Regions from separate parts of the Aliiglaciecola aliphaticivorans genome, predicted to be linked through region 1. Evidence: predicted binding sites of a transcription regulator. Region 1 holds the regulator's gene; the other holds the start of a gene.

Evidence for each region. Region 1 encodes sigma-54, which starts transcription at its own class of promoters, with help from an activator protein. Its sites were predicted from a motif close to GTTGGCACGNNNNTNGNNT; they were not measured.
Region 2: the regulator sigma-54 is predicted to act here: its motif matches at 2,579-2,597, upstream of ACYVIL_RS07615 (diacylglycerol kinase family protein).

Annotation. Positions count from the first base shown of each region.
Region 1 covers NZ_BAAGTF010000017.1:34,107-42,030, forward strand. The annotation lists gene rapZ (RNase adapter RapZ) at 1-717, opposite strand, end outside; gene ptsN (PTS IIA-like nitrogen regulatory protein PtsN) at 714-1,160, opposite strand; gene hpf (ribosome hibernation promoting factor) at 1,179-1,466, opposite strand; gene ACYVIL_RS09255 (RNA polymerase factor sigma-54) at 1,495-2,973, opposite strand; gene lptB (LPS export ABC transporter ATP-binding protein) at 3,035-3,760, opposite strand; gene lptA (lipopolysaccharide transport periplasmic protein LptA) at 3,760-4,347, opposite strand; gene lptC (LPS export ABC transporter periplasmic protein LptC) at 4,319-4,879, opposite strand; gene kdsC (3-deoxy-manno-octulosonate-8-phosphatase KdsC) at 4,876-5,430, opposite strand; gene ACYVIL_RS09280 (KpsF/GutQ family sugar-phosphate isomerase) at 5,430-6,398, opposite strand; gene ACYVIL_RS09285 (calcium/sodium antiporter) at 6,415-7,371, opposite strand; gene ACYVIL_RS09290 (ATP-binding cassette domain-containing protein) at 7,832-7,924, shown strand, end outside.
Region 2 covers NZ_BAAGTF010000014.1:1,475-9,398, forward strand. The annotation lists gene ACYVIL_RS07605 (mechanosensitive ion channel family protein) at 1-95, opposite strand, end outside; gene ACYVIL_RS07610 (hypothetical protein) at 116-598, opposite strand; gene ACYVIL_RS07615 (diacylglycerol kinase family protein) at 916-2,538, opposite strand; gene ACYVIL_RS07620 (phospholipase A) at 2,740-3,708, opposite strand; gene ACYVIL_RS07625 (hemerythrin domain-containing protein) at 4,027-4,461, opposite strand; gene ACYVIL_RS07630 (DUF2177 family protein) at 4,712-5,122, shown strand; gene ACYVIL_RS07635 (glutamate-5-semialdehyde dehydrogenase) at 5,244-6,491, opposite strand; gene proB (glutamate 5-kinase) at 6,488-7,591, opposite strand; gene ACYVIL_RS07645 (MarR family winged helix-turn-helix transcriptional regulator) at 7,919-7,924, shown strand, end outside.

The sequences.
Region 1 (7,924 bases):
ACTACGATTATTTCTTTCTAAATGAGGAAGCCAGGTCGATATGAGGTTTTGAATTTGCCAAATAAATTTCGTTACTATTGGCTGGGAACCTAAAAATATCTCTACTGGTGAATCTAAACCCGTCAAATGTTTCAAATCGGGTTCCCAATGGGGGTTAGGCAAAAAACGTGCATCAAATACGTAGTCTGCATCTTTGGGTATGCCATATTTGAATCCAAAAGACTCAAATACTAAAACCAGCCTAGAACTCTTTTTGCCTAATATTCGTTCTCGCACTAACTCCGCTAATTGGTGAACTGAAAGCTTGTCAGTATCTAAATATAAGTCAGCACGTTCTGCGATAGGAGCTAATAATTGACCTTCCGCTTGAATCGCATCTGAAAGGGATTTGTTTTGACGTGACAGCGGGTGCAGTCTGCGGGTTTCGCTGAAACGTTTAATTAGCATGTCATCACTGGCATCTAAATAAACGATGGTCATATCCCAGTTTGCTGGCAAATAATCAAGAATTTCGACTAGTTCACCAGATACCTTAGGAAGGTTTCTCACATCGATACTGACGGCTACTTGATCATACTCATCCATCACCGTATGGGTCAGGGTGGGCAGAAGATTAACTGGAATATTATCAACACAATAATAACCTAAATCTTCTAAAGAGCGCAGTGCAATAGACTTTCCTGAGCCAGAACGACCACTAATAATAATCAGCTTCATGCAACGATTGCCTCATATAACTGGCTATTGTCTTGTGCGCTGCGGATACGTTTAAGAATCTCTTTGTCACTTAACTTTGTTGCTATGGTTGCTAAGGTTTGCAGATGGCCTGCAGCTTTATCTTCAGGTACTAAAATAGCAAAAAATATATCGACAGGGCAGTTATCTATGGCGTCAAAGTTGATGGAAGGATCACTGGTGATTAATATGGCAACGACGTCTTTTAAGCCGGCTAATCTGCCATGGGGTAAGGCAATACCATTACCGATTCCTGTACTACCCATTTTTTCGCGATTTACCAAACTATTTAAAATGGTAGTCTGATCAATACCGTCAATCTTTTCTGCCGCTATCAGGCTGATAGTTTCAAGAATTCGTTTTTTACTTGTCCCCTGAACTGCACAACTTGTGCAGTCAGAGGAAAGGATGTCTTTAATTTCCATTAAATAATCTAATATAGGTTAATGACGTTTGATTTTTTCCTTGTGCTTGATCACCTGTCGATCAAGCTTATCGATTAATCCGTCAATGGCTGCGTACATATCGTTATGTTCTGAGGTTGCAAACACTTCCCCTCCGCTAAGATGAACTGTCGCTTCAGCCTTTTGATTAAGCTTTTCGACATTGAGAATGACATGGACATTGTTGATGTGATCAAAATGCCTTTCTAACTTTGTAAATTTGTTGTCTACGTAATCTCGCAATGAATCTGTAATTTCTACATGATGGCCAGTAAGGTTAATTTGCATAATTAGCGTATTCCTTCTGTTGTCGAGCCTACAGCAGGCTCTTGCGTTGGTTAGACGGTGGGATCGATAAAGACTCCCGGTATTTTGCTATGGTTCTACGGGCAACCTTTATGCCTTGGTCGGCCAGTAGATCAGCAATCTTACTATCACTAAGCGGCTTCGTTGGAAGCTCGGCAGCAATAAGTTTTTTAATGAGCGCGCGAATCGCCGTGGAAGAACACTCTCCGCCAGAATCTGTTGCCACATGGCTGGAGAAGAAGTACTTCAGCTCGTATATCCCTCTTGGTGTATGCATATATTTTTGTGTAGTAACACGGGAAATGGTTGATTCATGCATATCCACCATTTCTGCGACATCATTTAACACCATTGGTTTCATCATTTCCGGTCCATGCTCGAAAAATCCGACTTGCTGTTGAACAATACAGTTGGCTACTTTTAGTAGCGTATCATTTCTACTTTCAAGGCTTTTGATAAACCATTTGGCTTCTTGCATATGTGAACGAATAAACTGGCTGTCACTGGTGTTTTTAGCGTTGCGGCTCATAGCTGCATACTGCTGATTCACATTCAGTTTAGGCAAGCTATCGGGATTTAACTCTACTTGCCAACGTCCATTTTTCTTCATTACAGAAACATCAGGAATGACGTACTCTGAATCACTAATTATTAACGCGCTGCCTGGGCGAGGGTTCAAGGTTTGCAATAAGCGCATGGCCTCACGTAATTCATCTTCTTTTAAGCGCGTTTTACGCATTAGTGTTCGGTAGTCTTTGCTACCCAACAGGTCTGCATATTCACTGATCAATAATTTAGCTTCATTCAACCATGGCGTATCAGGCGCAAATTGATTCATTTGCACCATTAGACACTCTTGGGGAGTTCTTGAACCGGAACCAATAGGATCGAACATTTGAATGCGTTTTAAAACACATTCAACTTCATCTAGCTCTACATCTTCGTGGTCGAGACTTGCAAGCACATCTTCAGTGCTAATGGTGAGATATCCAGATTCATCGATTGAGTCGATGATTGCAATGGCGATGGCGTTATCAACTTCTGAAAAAGGGGTCAGCCGCATCTGCCATAACAAATGATCTTGTATGTTTTCACTGGTTTCGCCTTGGAAAACTTGATCATCATCCCCGCCGCTACCACCACTAATAGATGCGGGTGCTGAAGATGCACTGATATATTCATCCCAGGTACTATCTATGGGTAATTCGTCTGGTATATCCGCTTTTTCTAACGCTTCGTTAGTGTCAATGGAATCTGAACTTGCGGAAACGGTTTCTTCAGTGAATTTATCATTACTATCTGCTAGAGCGGAATCCCCAGTGGGGACATCAGAACCATCCTCTACTTCCAAAAGGGGGTTGGATTCTAACGCTTCCTGTATTTCTTGTTGTAAATCCAGCGTTGACAACTGCAATAGACGTATCGCCTGCTGCAATTGAGGCGTCATTGTTAGTTGCTGACTAAATTTTAATTGTAACGAGGGTTTCATTTAGTTTTTTTATTCTTACTTGTTTAGCCACAAAGCTTTGGTTAAAAACAACATACCTGTACTATAGCTTGAATTGCTCGCCAAGGTATACATCTCTGACTTGTTGATTATTTAAAACTTCTTCTGCAGTACCAGAAGCTATTAATTCACCATGACTCACAATATACGCTTTTTCACACACGTCTAGGGTTTCACGTACATTGTGATCCGTTATTAATACTCCAATACCTCTGTCACGCAAGTGTTGAATTATTTTTTTTATGTCATTCACCGAAATAGGGTCTACTCCAGCGAAAGGCTCATCCAATAGGATAAATTCTGGTGCGGCAGCTAACGCCCGTGCTATTTCTACTCTTCGACGTTCGCCCCCAGATAAACTCATGCCAAGGCTATTGCGAATGTGATTTATATTAAACTCATCGAGTAATGCATCAGCTTGCTCTTCGCGCTGGTCAGAACTCAATTCCTTTCGGGTTTGCAAAATTGCCATAATATTTTGGTAAACGGTCAGTTTACGAAATATAGATGATTCTTGGGGAAGATACCCAATTCCTTTTCTAGCCCGAATGTGCATGGGCTGCAATGTCAACGCTGTTTGGTCAATAAAAATATCGCCTTTGTCTAAAGGTACTAGCCCAACAATCATATAAAACGTGGTTGTTTTACCTGCACCATTAGGACCCAACAAACCAACAATTTGTCCAGTAGACACTTCCAAACTAACATCACGAACTACCTGTCGAGATTTATATGATTTAGCTAAATTGGTTGCTTTTAATGTTGCCATTAAGGTTGTTCATCCTGCAACTTGTTAATGTCTTGCTGTTCTGAATTTTTGGATTCTTCGTTTGCACTTTCGTCCTGACGTTTACGAATACTTTCAGGTTGAAAAATAGCCGTAACACCACCTTCTGCATTGCTGTCACTTTCAGCTATTAATTGTTCTAACTCCATATTGAATTGAATGGATTCACCTTTAACAAGGCTGCTATCCTGATTCAATTCAGCTGATCCAACTAAGGTTAATGTTCGATTAGACACTTGGTATTTTATTTCATTGGCAGCAGCACTAATTTTACTGCCATCATCTAGTGTTTGACTGTATTTTGCGGGTTCCCCCCGAGCAATAAATATTTCTTTACCTTCACCTAAGCCAGCGATAACTTCAACTTCATCCGCCAGAATCTCAAGGGAGCCTTGGGTAATCCTAACGTCTTTTCTAAAAATAGAGGTTTTGGTTTTACCATCAAAAAAGTTTGACTTAGAGTCAACTTTAATCGGTAAATTAAAGTCGTTTTCACCTGCCAATATAGCAGTGCTAAACAGTAAGCTGGTTATTAAGGCGCTAACGAGGCGCATATTGAGTTTGCACATGATTTTTAAGTTCATATTCCTGCGTAGTTAAATTTGCAACAAAGCCATTACTTTTAACAACAAAATCTTTTCCGTTTATCTCAACTGGCTCATCTGACATCATTGTTTTGTCTACCAAATTAATTTCTAAAAATTGTGTTCTAATTGTTTGCACAAATCCAGAATCATCAAGGCTTCTAATTTCTACGTCAGTTTCTAATTGAATGCGATTGTCCTCATAAAGTGTGCCTTCATCTGCTTCTACATGCCAAGGATTTTGTTCATCAGAAACATAGATGGTGTATTTAGGATGGCTGAATAAGGTGAAACCTAGAATTTGATAATGTTCCATTTTAAGGGCGAAAACTTCATGGTTCACTTCGCCATTTTCATTGTAAAGAGTACTGCGCATATTCCTCGCTTGGTAATTTGGCTGCCAAGAATCTTCGCTATTAGAGTTAGTTTGTTCTGTATCTGAACCCATCCACCCTGGTACATATACCATTAAGATTAGCACAAACAAAATGCCAATGCTTAGGGTGATTCGATTCATACACTACTACCGTATATACGATTTAATTTATTATTAGCGAACAAAATAAGGTCACATATTTCTCTCACTGCACCCGCTCCACCTTGTGTTTGCGTGACATACTCAGCCACTGATTTTACGTAGGGGTGACCATTTGGAACACTAATTGATACATTACTTTGTTCAAACATGCCGACATCGGGCATATCATCTCCCATCGAAGCGATATTTTCTTTCTTTAAATTTAACCCATTTTTAAGCTTTTGCACCGCATTTTTTTTGTCCTCGACACCTTGGATTATCAATGACACGCCCAGTGCAGACATTCTATTTTCAACAATGGCAGATTGGCGACCAGTCACGATAGCTACATCAATGCCAATTTCTAACATGGATTTCACACCATAACCGTCAAGAGTATGAAATGCTTTCAATTCCTCACCATTATTACCCATAAAAATGCTGCCGTCTGAGAATATGCCATCGACGTCACATACGAGTAATTTTACTTTGCTGAGCTTGTTAATGAAATGGTTATTAACTGGCCCATAAAGCGTTTCAATAATCGCCACTATACCACTCCAGCTTTAAGCAACATGTGCATATTTAATGCACCCACAGGCTTATTTTCACGATCTACTGCAAACATTGAATTGATACTGTATTTCTCCATTAAATTTAACCCTTCAACCGCTAACATTTCCGGTCGGCTTGTTTTACTATTTGTTGTCATAACATCAGAAACTAGGGTTTCGTGGATATCAACCCTATCATCAAGAATTCGGCGTAAATCGCCATCGGTAAAAATTCCAACTAACTTACCTTCTTTGTCAGTAATGCCAGTCATTCCTAAGCCTTTTTTCGATATTTCGAACAATGCATTACGCACCGTTTGATTAAACTCCACTAAGGGTAACTCATCTCCAGTATGCATGATATCTGCAATGGTTAGTAACAATCTACGACCTAAACTTCCGCCAGGGTGAGATAAAGCGAAATCAGCAGAAGTAAAACCGCTGGCATTGAGCAGGGCCACGGCTAAGGCATCTCCCATGGCTAAAGTAGCGGTAGTACTGGCGGTGGGAGCTAACCCCAAGGAGCACGCTTCTTGTTCAACCTTAATACAAAGAACTTCGTCTGAGTGTTTCCCTAAAGAACTTTGTTTACTATTGGTCATTGAAATAATAGGGACTTCCAATCGTTTGACCACGGGAATTAAATTGAGTAACTCTGCGGTTTCACCGGAATTAGAAATGGCTATCAAAACATCTTGGGGACTAATCATGCCTAAATCTCCATGATTAGCTTCTCCTGGATGCATAAAAAACGCAGGTGTGCCAGTACTGGCCAACGTAGCCGCAATCTTATGGCCAATATGGCCTGATTTTCCCATGCCGGAGACAACTACTTTTCCCTTGCACTTTCGAATAATTTGGCAGCTTCTTGCAAAACTTTCATCAATATATTGTTGTAACTGCAAAACAGCCTGAGACTCGATTTCTAAAACTTTACGTGCTGATGCAATATAATCTGAAGACACAACCAGTTCCCTTTATTTAAAAAAACAAGAAGGCGCAATAAGCTAGATAACAACCAACTAAGGCTATACCTTCCCATCGGTTGATTTGCCTTTTACCGCGTATATTAAAACTAAAAATAATCAGTAATACGGTCACGATTAACATAGCGTACATGTCTCGTTGAGCGACATTTGCGTCGATAATACCCGGTGCCAAAAGTCCAGGCATCGCCAACACAGCTAAGATGTTGAAAATATTTGAGCCAATAATGTTGCCCAACACAAGATCGTCTTCTCCTTTAAGCACACCGGCGATGCAAGCTGCTAGCTCTGGGAGGCTAGTACCTAGGGCTATGATTGTTAATCCAATTACCAGTTCACTCATCCCCATATATCGTGCAATATGAACTGCTGAGTCAACCATAAAATGCGCACTCAAGGGTAAGAAAATAAGGCCTAAAATTACCCAGAATATGGCTTTTGAGGCGGGCACTCCGCGGGGAACTTCATCTGCGGTTTCTGTATGTAGAGGATCGTTTTTCTCAGCACTTAAGGAAATCCAAGTTAAGCCTCCTATGGTTAAAAAGAACAAAACGATTAATATTACACCTTCAATAACACTCAAGTGACCATCTGCTAGAAAGTATACCGCCAGCAAGGTAACCGCGAGCAAAACAGGAAGTTCACGTCTAATGGTGCTACTGGATACCATTAAAGGTTTGAGAATGGCAGTAATACCTAATACTAAGGCGATGTTGGTAATATTAGAACCGATTGCATTTCCAACTGCGGTATCTGGGTTGTTACTCAAAGATGCGGTTGCGGAAACAACGATTTCCGGTGCTGAAGACCCCATTGCTACAATTGTTAGTCCAATTATCATGGGGGAAACACCGATGTTGGTGGCGAGCGCTGAAGCACCATAAACAAATTTGTCAGCGCTCCAACTTAATGCTGCCAGACCTGCTATAAAAATAAGGAATTCTAATATCACTTGACTATTTCTTTAAAAAACAATGATATGATTATCGCAAAATACATATGTAATTCCTAATGTCTTTACAATAATAATTAACGCCGCCAGATAATAACCTACTATGCTTATCTTAACGTGCCATTACTTTGTATTCTTCCAGATTAACAAGACCTTTATATCACTAGATGTTGAGGCCGATCTTGTAAAATCAAGGTTAAATATGTCGTACCTATTATAATACAGCACCATGATTACAATTTGCTTGGTGTTACGCTTTGTTACAAATCGAAGTAGTTAGTCAACATCCTTCTTAATCTATACTGTTATTATCTATTCAATAACAAAAAGTATATGAGGTTTTAGGTTGATTAATTATTTATTCACCTTGAAAAACGTTAAAATGGCCTCAAATCGTCGCATCGGTTGAAACATTTTAGGTGTTTGTCTTGTCTACTCATCCAGGCCATTCGGAGTTTCGGTGAAAAATTTAATAGAAATAGATAGTTTAACCTTTAAACGCGGTAGCCGTGTAATATACGACAATATCTCGTTGCACATACCAGAAGGTAAA
Region 2 (7,924 bases), on a different contig from region 1:
ACAAAATTAGGTAAATGTTTGACGCCCGATTCCAACCAGCCTTCTAATTTGTCGTGAATTAAGTTCCAAAATTTGTCTATTTCAATGAGTTCCATGTTGAATACCTGCATCTTTACTACGCTTCTTTATCTGAGATCGTCGAAGTGAGTTCTGTCAATTTTTGATAAGTGACAACAATTTGAGCGACTAAGTTGGCAATTGCAGCTTTGACTTCAAGTTCGCTGGTGGCATTAACCGCATCATTTAATTGGCCCAGGTGTTGCTCTTCAACTTCAATTAAATGATGTACAAGGTCTGGTGGGCTTAGAGTGATCTGTTTACTTAATATATTTTGATAATAATCTTCTATGGAAGTGGAGGTCATAGTTTCCTGCTCAGGTAAGTTGTAGTGCTCTTTACCAATTTCAACCAGCGCAGGGATCTGATTGAAATAACTCTTTGCCATATCAAAGCACACTTGTTTGACGGCATAATGCTTGATACTTTGCCCTATGAGGTTATAAAAATCGCCTCCTAACCGACACATTTGGATGACCGCTTTGAGAAGTGCTCGATTTGCTTCTCGTTGTTCCCCGTTGCCATTGTTAGTCTCTGACATTTCCAACTCCTTAAAGCGCTTATATAGGTTATTAGGTGCTTGGGATTTCTCACCTTAAATATCTATTTTTAAAGCTTATCAATCTTACCGGTCTTACCAACCTTACCAGTATTACCTTATTCAGTATTCATGCCATTGGTTAACATATTGAATAATAATGATTTTTTAACTTTTCGAACGTGAAGTGCATTTGTGGTGAGTAAATATTACATAATAATGTTAGACCAACTTGTAGGTTTAACAACTCCACTCAAACATTCGAAGATGATTGTTTGAGTGGAAATTTGCTATTTTGAGGTGCTACTTTTCTGCTAAAGCTAATGATCTAATTGGGTGAAAACTTTTAGGGACTGTGGTTTTTGCATTACCTGAATACTATCTGCTTCTCGATTTTCTCCATCCACAACGTACTTTAACTTGCCTTCTGCTTTTACTGTTATGCGTTTGGCTGTGACGTGTTGAATGGTGTCATCGTCATCACTTTCAAATAAAGTGCGCAATGCTAACTGGGCAAGTTTGAGGTAATTTTCACTTGCTGTTGATGTTCTGGTAAGCCAAGTTATATCTAATAAGCCATCAGTAAAATCTGGTAGTCCGCCTCCTTGTGCTAGCACTGTGGTAGCGGGAGCGGCATTAGCGATCACTAGACTGCCTGTCCGAATGGTTTGGGGTTCGTTATCGTCAATTTGAATCGTTAAATTCGCGCTATTATTAACTTCTATTGCGTCGTACAAGGCTCCGATATAGGCTAACTGACCACTGTTATTCTTTTCATCGCGATCCGCTTTTTCAATCATTTTTTGTTCAAAGCCAATTCCGACAACAAGGAGAACAAGTTCATCATTGCATATGGCTGTATCAATTAATTTTTCGTTACCCTCTACAATAGCGTTACAAGCAACGGTTACCGGGGACACCTTAGACGCAGGGCCATACAAGGCATGGCCAAGGGCATTGGCTGTACCCATGGGCATAATACCCAAGGTTAAGTCCGTATTGACGATTTGCGAAGCGACTTCCGTTAAAGTGCCATCTCCACCACAAGCAACTATATATTTAGCGCCTTGTTGAATGGCTTTCTGGGCCATTTCTTTGCCATCAAGTTCTGGTGTTGTTTGGTATATTTCAAGGTCATAGTGGGGTGATAAGCGTTGAATGATTTCTTCTTTGCTATCCTGCCATTTACCTCCGCCAGCTACAGGGTTTGCAACTATGGCTAGGCGGTTTTTCTGAGTCAACACCCCTTGTTTGTGCAAATCTTTCAACTTTTTAAGTTGATGTTTATTCAATCGAGCGGTAGAGCGTGTTTGGTTAATTTCTTGGATAGCCTCTTCAACCGTCAATTCTGGACTTTTGCGTAATAAGTAGGCCGCCATCACTAACACTGAACGTCCTCTACCCAGGGCACAATGCACTACCGCGGCTTTGCCATCCTTTATATGGTTATCTAACCAATTAATGGCTTGTAAAAGATCCTCTTTAGAAGGGCTCTGGTGATCTAACACTGGGACATTTAAATAATCCATATTTTCACCTTGTGCCGATACATCAAGGCCGTCAAATTCCGCAGTTACATCCAAAACGGCTTTAACGTTCAAATGATTAAGCTCTGGCATGTCTGAAGGAAACAGTCGACAAGCTAGAAATAGGTTTTCTCGAATTTTTTGAATGGGCGGTACGCTATCGTTCTTGCGTGCCCAGGCATTGTATAACTGCACACCAAAAAAGAAGGGAATAAATAACCACTTTACGTAAAAAGGGATAGAACCATCAATTTTTTTACGGAAAATTGATGGTGACTGAAGGGCGTAGGCAAAGGTAACAATGACAAGAGAAAAGCCAATCCAGATAAATAACACTTTGAGCAGAAAACTCTCTACCAGCAACGCCAGTGCTAAAGAAAATAATCCACCCAGCCCATAGTATTTTATAATAAACATACTTCACCTATTTCGAAAACTGAATCTACTCGACAAAGTAAAGCGAACTACGTGCCAACCTTATTGTTTTTTAACGTCTTGATTTGCATATAAAAATAAAATAAAACCTTTATGCGAGCAATTTTGATCGCAATAACTACAGGTGATTTAGTAGTTTTTACATTGCTCTGTCTGCATTCGTATAACCAGCAGAATTAAGCCTTACAAATACTTGAGCTGAATACCTATTCCGTAACGTTGTTGATGACGATTGTAGTCAATCAACGAGTCGCCATAACCATTGAAATACTGAAAAACGACGTCGTACCTATCATTCAGGGGGTAGGTAATATTGAGTTCAATACTGCCTTTATTATCTGACTTCAAATTGTTTCTCACGAAAGTGAGAAAATTGAAATTCCCCACTTTTTTGCCATAGCCAATCTCAAAATGACCTAAATAATCGGTAATGTCAGGATTATCATCACCATCGGGACTATTTACCGTTTCCTTTTCATCTTCAGGGATGCGATACCAAGCTTTTAAATAGTAAATCGAATCTACATCGCTAAACAAAGCTGAAGCGTACAAGCGGTTCCAGCTTCTTGATTTTAGACCACTTTGGCCATTGGAGTTATGATTCAGGCCTAAGTGAATTTGATCGAATTTAATTCCCAGAAAACGATACTGAGTTTTCCAAAAATAGAAAATCTCTGGTTCGTAGTTCGTTTCTCTAAAGGGCTTCGAAGCTTCATCGTTATATACTTGCCAAAATGAAGTGACGCTAAAGCCTGCGTATACGCCGGATAAGGCGTCGTCATTTATGTGGATAGGCAGTTTTACACTAATTTGGTATTTAGCTTCTAGGTTATCAACGTTTTCTGAATCCAGTTCTGTGACACCTATGGTGTTTGGATCTTTTATGTAAGATACCGGCAAAATATAATTGGTTTTATACTGGGTTATGGCGAAGGGAATTTTTAATGCCAATTCATCAGAGGCATCGCGTTTATCCGTTAAGGTTTTCTCGTTCTCCTCTGGTTTTGCTTCTAATTCCGCATCACTAATGGCTTGGGCCATAGTAAATTGACAGCTAAATAGGCTAATTAGACAGACAAAATTCACTATCCTTTGTTTTAAAAATGCCATGAAGTTGTTGCTCTGATGAAGTAAGTGCAGCGATCTTTCCATTATTCATTCCTTTTTAAAAGCACAAAAGGTAATTTTTTCTTAATTAATCCTGTTTTTCTTCGAACTTAGGTTATTTTAGCCAGAGGGGGGCTGTGTTGGTAAACAATAAGTCGGTTTTCACTCTTTATTGTCAGTAAAGTCTAGGTTTGTTATCTCAGTTTCGATTATCTTCATTTGCACTTAATCAGCTTCTACTAATAACCAAAGTCAAAGAATACACCAAAAAAAACCACCGGCCCCAGTAGTGATGAGGACGGCGGTTTGCTCTAGGTTTAGTCAGAGCAACAGAACCCTTTGTAAGGGGAGAGGAATCAATATTTAGTGAGGAGCCTTCATTTCACTTTGGTACTTGTCAGCAAGGTTGTCTTTCTGAGACGCTGACAATACTTTTCCCGCTTGTTGGAAGAACTCCTGCTCTTCTTCTTGCAAATGATGTTCAACTAAATGTTTCAGCTTTTTCATGGTTGCTAACCATCCAGGAGATGACATGTCAGTGTCATCTAATTTTTCAAGTAGCTCATCAATCTCATGGTGTTCCGCTATGGCGTGTCTGGATTGTTCAATCGTTTGGTCAGACTTCATCAACGGAGAGTAAAAATAGCGTTCCTCTGCGATAGCATGATCTACTAATGCTTGCTTAAGCTCCTCATAAAAATCGCGACGACTCTCCGAATCGCCAGAGGTTTCCACTAGTATTTTCATTAATAGTCTTTGCTTCTCGTGGTCTTTACGGATAGCTTCAAAAATTTCCATCGTTTTCTCCTTACTAACATGTAATTTGATTAAATTGGACTCAACTAAACGTCATGTTGCGAACTTAATGCCACATCGCCAAGAATGAGGTAAGGATCTGAATTGTATAGGTAATTTTACTTTGTGAATTAATCTGGAGTTGTTGCTGCCCCCCATGTTACGGAAATAATTACAGCACAAATGTATCTTTTTCAGACTTCAAGGGTATAAATACTTAAAGTACATAATCAGCAAACACAGGGAGTTAAATATGAAGTCATTTCTAGTTGCGTATTTGGGGGTTGCAGTATGTTATCTGATATTGGATGGTATTTGGTTGGGGTTAATCGCTAAGAATAGTTATCTGGAAGCGATGCAAGGGATGTTGCGAGAGTCTTATCCAGTTGCACCTTGGGTAACCTTTTATTTATTGTATTGCGCTGCGGCTGTCTATTTAGTGGTGCTAAAAAACCAAGATGCACAATGGTGGCAGGCCTGTTTAGACGGCGCTATTTTAGGGATGGCGGCTTACGGTGCTTATAATCTCACTAATTACGCAATATTAGAGGGCTGGCCCCTAGGAATAACACTAAAAGATTGGGCTTGGGGGACTTTTGTTACTGCAGCGAGCTGTTTGTCAGGTTGGTGTGTGCTAACTTATTTTAGTCACGAAAGCCTGTAATCTCATTTCTCCGGAGGGGGAAGGACACAAATAGCCATCCAAAAAAATGCGAAAGCTGACTGCAGCTTTCGCATTTATGTTTAAGTGTTGGTATATAGGCGGGATACTAACCCAGACTTTGTTAAGCCCGTACTTGGCCACTGCCATTAACTAAGTATTTTTCTGTAGTTAATGACTCTAACCCCATGGGACCATAAGCATGCAATTTAGTTGTTGCGATGCCAATCTCAGCACCTAAGCCTAATTGACTGCCATCGGAGAAACGTGAAGATGCGTTAACCATGACGACAGAGGCATCAACACTGCGCTGGAAGCGTTTTGCTGAAACTTCGTTTTGGGTACAAATAACTTCAGTATGGTTGCTGCCGAATCTAGCAATGTGATCCATAGCATCATCCATGCTATCTACTGTTTTTATCGCAATTTCCAGATCTAAGTATTCCTCACCAAAGTCTTCATCTGCAATGACATTGCAGCGATCGATATACTTTGCAGAGCGCTCGCAGGCATTAATGGTCACCGAGTGACGCAGCAGAACATCACTTACGATGGGCAGGATTTGCTCTGCAATGTCTTGGTGAATGATCAAACCTTCTATTGCGTTACATACGCCAGTACGTTGAGTTTTACCGTTTATCAATAACTGAATTGCAGTTTCAAAGTCTGCGTCAGCGTCAAAGTACAAATGACAAACGCCTTTGAAATGCTGAATAACCGGGATTTTACTGTTTTCAGTTACGTAATTGATCAGACCTTCACCACCACGAGGGATGACCACGTCAATAAAGTCACGTTGCTCTAACAATTCCTGCATCAATTTCCGATCAGGGTTAGGAACTACCGTAATGAGTTCAGGGGGTAAACCATGCTCAACCAGTACATTTTGCAGTATTTCTGAAATTGCCTTACTTGAGGCTAAGGCTTCTTTACCACCTCTCAATATAACTGCATTGCCCGATTTAAAGCATAATGCCCCAGCGTCAGCAGTTACATTTGGACGAGCTTCGTAAATCATGCAAACAACCCCAAGAGGGACGCGCATTTTACTAATTTCTAATCCGTTTGGACGTTGTCCTAATTCACGTTGGATACCCACAGGGTCAGCCAAATCAACAATGGTTTCAATTCCCACTGCCATATCTTCTATTCGTTGAGTATTCAAAGTGAGTCGGTCCATCATGGCATCAGATAATTCAGCTTGTTTCGCATTATCTAAATCCACTTGGTTCGCTTTCAATATATGTTGTTCGCCATTTCTCAAGGCTTTAGCCATGTCTCGTAATACATGGTTTTTCTTTTCGGTATCTAATACCGCTAATGTTCTGGCTGCCTTTGCAGCCTGTAGAGATAGGTCTCTAATTAAACTCATTGTTTCTCCAGTAGTGCAATATTTTTGTCAGATATTATTGGGCCCGTCTGACGCTGAAATTCGTTGGCAAAATCTTGATCAGTCTGCTCAGTAATAAATGTCAACAGACAGCTACTGTAGTTTGACCGTGCTTTTGCTAAACGAGTGCCGTCATCTTTGCGCACAAGTACTGTGTCACCAACTGAAAAGCTACCTTTAATTTCGAGGATTTCATCACTGGTTAAGGCTTCATCATCGTCAAGAGAAGAAATATCAACATCGTTGTCAACCACTACAACACCTTGTTCTTTGGAAGTATGTTTCATCCAATGTTCGTGTTCTTTCATCGGTGTTTCATGAGGTTGGAAGTGAGTACCTGGATTTTTGCCTTCTAACAGCATATTAAAGGTTATTTCGGTAAAGCCGTTGACGATGAATGTGTCTATTCCATGGGAAACGGCTTTTTCCGCTGCTTCAATTTTGGTGCGCATTCCGCCTGTGCCCGTGGCACTGGTAGCGCCTCCAGCCATGTTGTAAATATCTTCATCGATCACAGAAACCCAAGATAAAAGCTTCGCATCATCATGAGTGTGTGGATTTTTGTCATATAAACCATCGATGTCAGAACAGATAATTAATGAATCAGCATCGGCAGCGCCTGCTACCATTGCAGCGAGGTTATCATTGTCACCTACACGCAAGTTATCGGTAGTTACTGTATCGTTTTCGTTGATGATAGGAATGATGCCATTTTCGAGTAAGGAAAAAATAGTTTCTCGAATGCTCACATAGCGCTCTCTATCCCGAAGGTCGCCGTGGGTCAGTAAAATTTGTGCAGATGGAAAGTCGAACAAACGGTCCCATGTCGCCATCATTTCAGTTTGTCCTGCTGCAGCCATTGCTTTTTTAATTGCAATGTTCTCGGTTTCACCTTTAAAAAGGTGACGACCTGCAGCCACTGAACCAGAAGAAACCAAAACTACTTCGATTCCTTTAGCGCGACATTTAACAATAAATTGTGCGATTCCCAATAGAAAGTGTGAACTGCATCCTTGATTTTTAGGAGCAATAAGTGCGCTTCCCACTTTAATTACGATTCGTTTCCAATTAAACGTATTCATTTTTCCTGCTTAGTTACTATTAATAATATTATTCAAACCAATTAATCGTATTGAATTAATTAGTGTACGAACTATATTATCCCTTTTTTTGCTCAAATAAGCAACGGTGGGGTATCTGGGCAAGCCATGGGAAATGTTAATATAATGATCTTGATGGATAGCTATTTACCCTAATCATCAGTATGTGAATTTATATTTATATGAAGTGAATATTTATTCACTCGAGACGATATAATTAATTGTAAATTATTATATTAAAACGCTTTTTTATTGCGCTATCTGCTTTATTTGGTAGAGTTCAATGCAAATAATTAGGTAAATAGCATTATGAAA